Regions from separate parts of the Turicibacter sp. T129 genome, predicted to be linked through region 2. Evidence: a T-box and tRNA genes for the amino acid it is inferred to sense, from the RefSeq annotation. Region 2 holds a T-box; the other holds one or more tRNA genes.
The links. A T-box is a leader RNA that pairs with one kind of tRNA and senses whether it is charged. The one in region 2 lies ahead of proS (proline--tRNA ligase), so its partner is inferred to be a tRNA-Pro.
Positions count from the first base shown of each region.

Region 1 (3,420 bases), on a different contig from region 2:
ACACCACTGGACCTTTTTTCGACTTTCTAAGTTTATCATCGGTGCTGTTTTTTGTCAACACCCTTTTTGAAATATAGAATAAAACCTCAATTTGATTAATTCCTCTGTCTTTCGACTTCTATATAATATCACCGCTGTCGAAACCTGTCAACACTTTCTTGTTTTTTTTGAAATTAATTATAATAAATAGTTTCTTTGCCTTTTGTTGCTATATGTATTCGAATGATTCATTTTTATATAACACAAATTATAATATTAAGTATGACATATAAAAAAAGCTCATAAATAGAATATTTGTTATTGAATGAAGTTACCACACCAAATTCTTAAAAAGGAGATCTATGCATGAGTTATCCCAATCTTAACATATTCGAACCTCGATTCATCAACGTCCAAAAGAAGTAAAAAGACGTGAAACGTTTGGACATGTGCTCCCCCCTTCATAGAAGATGAATAAATCCTCCACTGGTAGGGAACGGGGAGTAGGATTCTCATCTCTGTTGGTAACAACAAGGTATTTTCCTTTGAGGAGCAGTAGATACCACTATTTCGAGTCGTAGTAAAATTAACAGTTGTTTACCTACCTTTGTTGAACGTCAAACACGTTTTTATACGGCCATTAAAATAGAAATTCCCTCTGCTCAAACTAAACACATAAATATATTAGTCTATTTACTATAAGATATATAGTTGATCGCTATAATAATTGTTTACACTTTCTTAAATTATAAAAGAAAACTAATCCTAGTTTGGGTTTTATAGTATTGACTGTTACTAGATAAGTACCACCTTCCTTTCATATTATCAAAAAAAGATGTTAAGTCTCTCCTGTTACAATATCAGTAACTAAGAAATCCATAGAAAAATAATCATTTTAGAGGTCACTATTGATTACTTTTAAACTCTGCTCACTATCTCAATACACAACTTATTACTTCGTTTAGTGTTTCAAACATCTGATGTTTCAAATTAATTTCTCTGAACTTCAAGCTACTCTTCAAATTTTGAAAACTAAGCTGCTATTTTTAACACACATAATAAGTTCGTATACTATTATTCCTATTGAAAAAGAATTAATAATAAAATATAGCATTTAACGAAATCCCTTGAGATATTGTAACTTTTATCGCTTCAAATCACTTAGCTCATAATTCAAAACTAATTAAATTTAAAAAACCCTAGTAGCTTAGGCTGCTAGGATTTAAAATCAATGACATATTATAGATAAATTGTATTTTTAAGTAAACATAATAAATAAAAACGACTACCTAAATGTTATACATTCGTATACAAGAAATAAAAAAAGAGTTCCTTCGAACTCATTATTATCTGTTATTATGGCGCGCCCAAGAGGAGTCGAACCCCTAACCTTTTGATCCGTAGTCAAACGCTCTATCCAATTGAGCTATGGGCGCTGTTTATGCTATTCTTGATGATGTTGATTAGACATTCATTATGGTGCGGCCGAGAGGACTCGAACCTCCACAGGATTGCTCCTACCAGCCCCTCAAGCTGGCGCGTCTACCATTCCGCCACGACCGCATACAGCTTATTCATGGCACATCACAATGAAATTAATGGAGCGGGTGAAGAGAATCGAACTCTCACAGTCAGCTTGGAAGGCTGAAGTTCTACCATTAAACTACACCCGCTTATTCGAATGGTCGGGAAGACAGGATTCGAACCTGCGACCCCCTGGTCCCAAACCAGGTGCTCTACCAAGCTGAGCCACTTCCCGTTTTTTAAAATGGCGGTCCAGACGGGAATCGAACCCGCGATCTCCTGCGTGACAGGCAGGCATGTTAACCGCTACACCACTGGACCTTTTGAATGGTGACCCGTACGGGATTCGAACCCGTGTATGCATGCGTGAAAGGCATGTGTGTTAAACCGCTTCACCAACGGGCCATACTTTTAATTCACCAATTCATTTTTATAATGGCGGAGCAGGAGGGATTTGAACCCTCGCGCCGGTTGCCCGACCTATACCCTTAGCAGGGGCACCTCTTCAGCCACTTGAGTACTGCTCCATTTTGTTTTTTTTCTTGTCGTCCCTGACGACTTCTATATAATATCATGCTCTACAAATAGAGTCAACACTTTTTACAAACTTTTTTTTATTTTATTAAAAAAAGCAGTAATATACACATATTACTGCCCTCTTTATTATTGTTTTTCTTTTTCCCAACGTCTTAGATGTGGGTAAGGATTAAAGGCCCATTCGCAACGTCCGTCATATTTATATAGACCAAAATGTAAATGTGGTGGGAACTTTCCGCTTGTCCCCTCCTTACCATAACCTGTACTTCCTACATATCCGATGACTTGTCCAGGTTCTACAATATCTCCTTCTTTTAAATCTCCTTCGAAACCTTGTAGGTGGGCATAGTATTGATAAGTATTATAAATATCTCTAATCCCAATTCGGTATCCGCCATAATCATTCCATCCCATTATTTCTACTACGCCATATGCAGTCGATAAAACAGGAGTTGAATAACATGCAAAGATATCTATTCCTTCATGAGATCTTGCTCCCCCCCAGCTTCGAGCAGCTCCGTAGTTATCTTGAAAACTATAACTATAACGCTTTGAAACTGGTAATGATCGCTTATCTAACACTATCGTATCAAAATGTTCAAATAAACTAGCAATTTCTTTGATGACCATAACTGCTTGTTCTTTTTGATAGTAGGCTTCTATTGCGCCTTCAAAGTCATCGAATGATCTTAAGTATTCGACCATCGTATACATAACATCATGTTCATTATTAATATCTGCTACACCATCTCCATCACCATCTTTAGCAATTCCACCAAAAAGATTAATTGTATAGCTGTCATTATCATAATAATATGGATTCTCAGGTCCTGACCAGCGTTCATTAATCATACAGATGGAAATAGTATCGTACTTTAAATCCTTGCATTCTTCTCTAAATTTATAAATATTTCTTTCATACTGATCAACTGCAGCAATTTCATACCAGGGAACTCCTGAGGCTAATTCATAGTCTTTATACATTTTCATTCTAGCTTCATGATTACTATCATCCGCATTAGCAATGATACTAGGTAATACTATCATGACAAGTGATAAACTCATTATTAGAAATCTACGTTTCATGTCGTCCACCCATTTCTAGCCTTAATTTAAAGTACATTAATAAAAAGGGGCCGACTAGAAGCTAAGATTATTGATAATCACTAATTATGTTTAAGTTTAAGTTGATTGCCATTTGGCTTGCATTAGAAACATATTCATCATTAATATTTGATGGATGATGGGCATCTGAGTTAATCAATACAGGTATTTGTTTATCAGCAACTAGCTTCCAAAATTTCATATGTGGATAAGGGTATCTTTTTCCATCACTGTATTCTTGAATTCCTCGGCGTAAACCGTTGGCATTAAATTCGA
Region 1 is NZ_JAMQUU010000073.1:16,992-20,411, reverse strand. Features, by position in the region: tRNA gene NEH75_RS11425 (tRNA-Asp) at 1-13, opposite strand, end outside; tRNA gene NEH75_RS11420 (tRNA-Arg) at 1,339-1,415, opposite strand; tRNA gene NEH75_RS11415 (tRNA-Leu) at 1,457-1,542, opposite strand; tRNA gene NEH75_RS11410 (tRNA-Gly) at 1,579-1,652, opposite strand; tRNA gene NEH75_RS11405 (tRNA-Pro) at 1,662-1,738, opposite strand; tRNA gene NEH75_RS11400 (tRNA-Asp) at 1,749-1,824, opposite strand; tRNA gene NEH75_RS11395 (tRNA-Glu) at 1,832-1,908, opposite strand; tRNA gene NEH75_RS11390 (tRNA-Ser) at 1,940-2,030, opposite strand; gene NEH75_RS11385 (M23 family metallopeptidase) at 2,167-3,126, opposite strand; gene NEH75_RS11380 (histidinol-phosphatase) at 3,194-3,420, opposite strand, start outside.
Region 1: it encodes a tRNA-Pro, which carries the amino acid that the T-box ahead of proS (proline--tRNA ligase) is inferred to sense. The anticodon was not compared.

Region 2 (3,420 bases):
AAAGTTAAAGTTTCAAAATGTTAGAAACATCAGATAACGATAGAAGCAATAAAGAGTTTTCCATCGTAAAAACTTTACTGCTTCTTATATATTGATTAATTTTTCCCGCTTTGATTTTCTTGTTATTTTCTCACTTGTTCAATGTTTAAATATCGATAGCTTGGCTTTTAAAAATAGAATCATTAGTAAGCTTTGGCCCAGTAAACCATCGTCTTCGCTTTTTTTCCACAGCAGACGCACGTTTGTGAAATTTCTTCTTGGACAAATGGCATACAGCGTGATGTAAATCCAACTTCTTCTTTAATTTTATCTTCACAAGCTTGATTCATACACCACATAGCCTTTGTGAAACCTGGACGATTCTGTGCATTTTCTTTTAATTCATCCATCGTCTTCGCTGTATATGTCATCGCTTCACGCTTCGCTAAAGCTTTTGCATATAAATGACGTTGGATATCTTCTAGTAATTCTGCAACTTTTATTTCTAATTCATCGAGTGATACGACGATTTTCTCACGTGTATCACGACGAACTAAGACTGCTTGATGATTTTCAAAATCTTTTGGCCCGATTTCTACACGAACAGGAATTCCTTTCATTTCATATTCACTAAACTTCCATCCTGGTGTTTTATCAGATGTATCACATTTGACACGAGCGACAGTTGCTAAGCGTGCTTGTAATTCATTCGCTTTTTCAATCACTCCTTCTTTGTGTGCGGCAATTGGAATAATAACGACTTGTGTTGGCGCTACTTTAGGTGGTAAAACAAGACCTGAACTATCTCCATGTACCATGATAATCGCACCGATTAAACGTGTTGTCACTCCCCATGATGTTTGATGTGCATATTTCATTTCAGAATCTTTATCTGCAAATTTAATATCAAAGGCTTTAGCAAATCCGGTTCCAAAATTATGTGATGTTCCACTTTGTAATGCTTTTCCATCGTGCATTAAGCTTTCAATCGTATACGTTGAATGGGCTCCAGAAAATTTTTCTTTTTCTGTTTTTTGCCCTTTAATCACTGGAATGGCTAAGAATTCTTCACACATTTTGGCATAAGTATCTAACATTAACAAGGTTTCTTCTTGAGCTTCTTCAGCCGTCGCATGAACGGTGTGACCTTCTTGCCATAAGAATTCAGTGGTACGTAAGAATGGGCGCGTTGTTTTTTCCCAGCGAACAACCGAACACCATTGATTATATTTTTTGGGTAAATCATTATAACTTTGAACAATTTTTGAATAATGATCACAGAATAAAGTTTCTGACGTTGGACGAACGACTAATCGTTCTGCTAACTTCTCATTTCCACCATGTGTCACCCAGGCTACTTCCGGTGCAAATCCTTCGACATGATCTTTTTCACGTTGTAATAGTGATTCTGGAATTAACATTGGCATATAAACATTTTCATGCCCTGTTTCTTTAAATTTTTTATCTAAATAGCTTTGAATGTTTTCCCAAATGGCATATCCATATGGACGGACAATCATACACCCTTTTACACTCGAATAATCAACTAATTCTGCTTTCTTTACAACATCGGTATACCACTGCGCAAAATCTTCATCAATCGCAGTAATGGCTTGAACAAATTTCTTACTCATGTTACGTCACTCCCTAAAATCTAAATTAAGTTCGTAGATAAGGTTCATCCTTATCTTTCATCTAGTTTAAGGGGCATCTCGGCGTTTCCTGTATACAAAAAAAACGCCGCTTTGCTCCCCAAGTAAGGGGCCAAAAACGGCGGTACCACCCTAATTATGATCATAGTCCATGGCTCTATCATCATATCTTTAAAATCGATAACGAGATCAACCGCTGTAGCTTACTCAATCTTTCGGTACAGAGCTCCAAGGCTGGTTCAAGATTCCTTTTTGAGAATTTTCACCAACCATTCTCTCTCTACAAAAAAGGGTAATCTCTACTATTCTTCTTCAACGCGAATATTTGTATTCATCTTAGCTAATAAATTTCGAATTGTAAAGTCTTTTTTTCGACTTTTTTCATTTTTACAGTTAAATAAAACGTTTTTATTCTCATCCACTACCCTTGTTTTCCTTAAAATGGATATACCATTAATACGAATCAATCAAAAAAACAGAGCTTGATTCGCTCTATTTTTACTATTTTTTTATTTTACTTAAGCTTGGAATGCTAAGTCAAAGCTTGATGCTTTTCGATTCATAGCTGCCATCGCTAATGCCTCTAATCCTTCTATCGTAATTTCTTCTAATCGTCCCATTGATAATATTTCTGCATGTGATAATGAGCACACAAAACGTGTATAAATATGATCAACCACTGGGAATTTTACCTCAGTATCTTCACAAGATAAGATGATACTTTGTCGGTTTCCTCGGATTTTAACGTTTGTTGGACATTCATTAATATAGTTGATAAATTCTTTCTCAGTTCTCATGCTAGAAAACCCCTCTCATGTTTTTTATTCATATTTTCCTTGATGTCCTCATTATAGCATGTTGTGAATTTTTGAACAATAACTTTGTGAAAAAAAACTCAATGAAACTATGTAAAAACGTACACAATTTTATAAAACTCTATTCCCCATAAGATGAGAGCGTTATAACGCCTAGTTTTGTCGAATTTTATCCACTAATCCTGACTACGCTAACGTATACCGCATTTCAATGATATTTAATATAAATTATTCCAATATTTTTCCTTGAAGATACCTCAATAAATACCCTCATCACCAGCATCTCGCTATGGTCAACTGACCATTGCAACGATGTCACCTCTTTTTAAATGCTTTGCTCTTATTAACGTCTTTGTTGCACCAACTCTTTTAATTTTTCAATATTTTACTATTAAAAAACCTTCCTAACCGAATGGTTAGAAAGGTTCTATCTTAATAGCACTGGAACGAATCAATTTGATTAACATCCATTCCATAATAACTAAATCCCCATCCTGATGCTCTAAAACCAGCAATACTTCTGCGACCTACATACGTTAAATAAAGCCAAAATCCTTGATTTGAACGTGATGGCCAAATATATACCCATCGATATAAGCAGCCGCTAATACTACCTGCATCAATTGCAAAGGTACTAAATTGATTTTGATTTTTTTGAGGCGTAAAATTTGGAGCTGGCGTTGTTGGCATCATTTGACTACCAGAAGGCTGCGAACCTCCACTTGATGGCATATTATTTCCTATGCTAGGCCCATAAAATGGGGGTCTTGATGGAATTTGAATACTATTTGGTCCTTGATTGATAGTTGTCCACCCAAGAGCTGGATTGAAAGGTTGATTGACGATTCGAATATTTGAATAATTCATTCTATCACTCCTAACTTTTCATCTTATTTTATGAAAAATGAGAGCAATTGCTACTATCTCGAAATAAATAACCTCTTTCATTTGCTACGTTAAACTTAAAGTTCTAA
Region 2 is NZ_JAMQUU010000077.1:560-3,979, forward strand. Features, by position in the region: gene proS (proline--tRNA ligase) at 183-1,613, opposite strand; T-box leader at 1,736-1,956, opposite strand; gene NEH75_RS11675 (hypothetical protein) at 2,150-2,428, opposite strand; gene NEH75_RS11680 (hypothetical protein) at 2,879-3,313, opposite strand.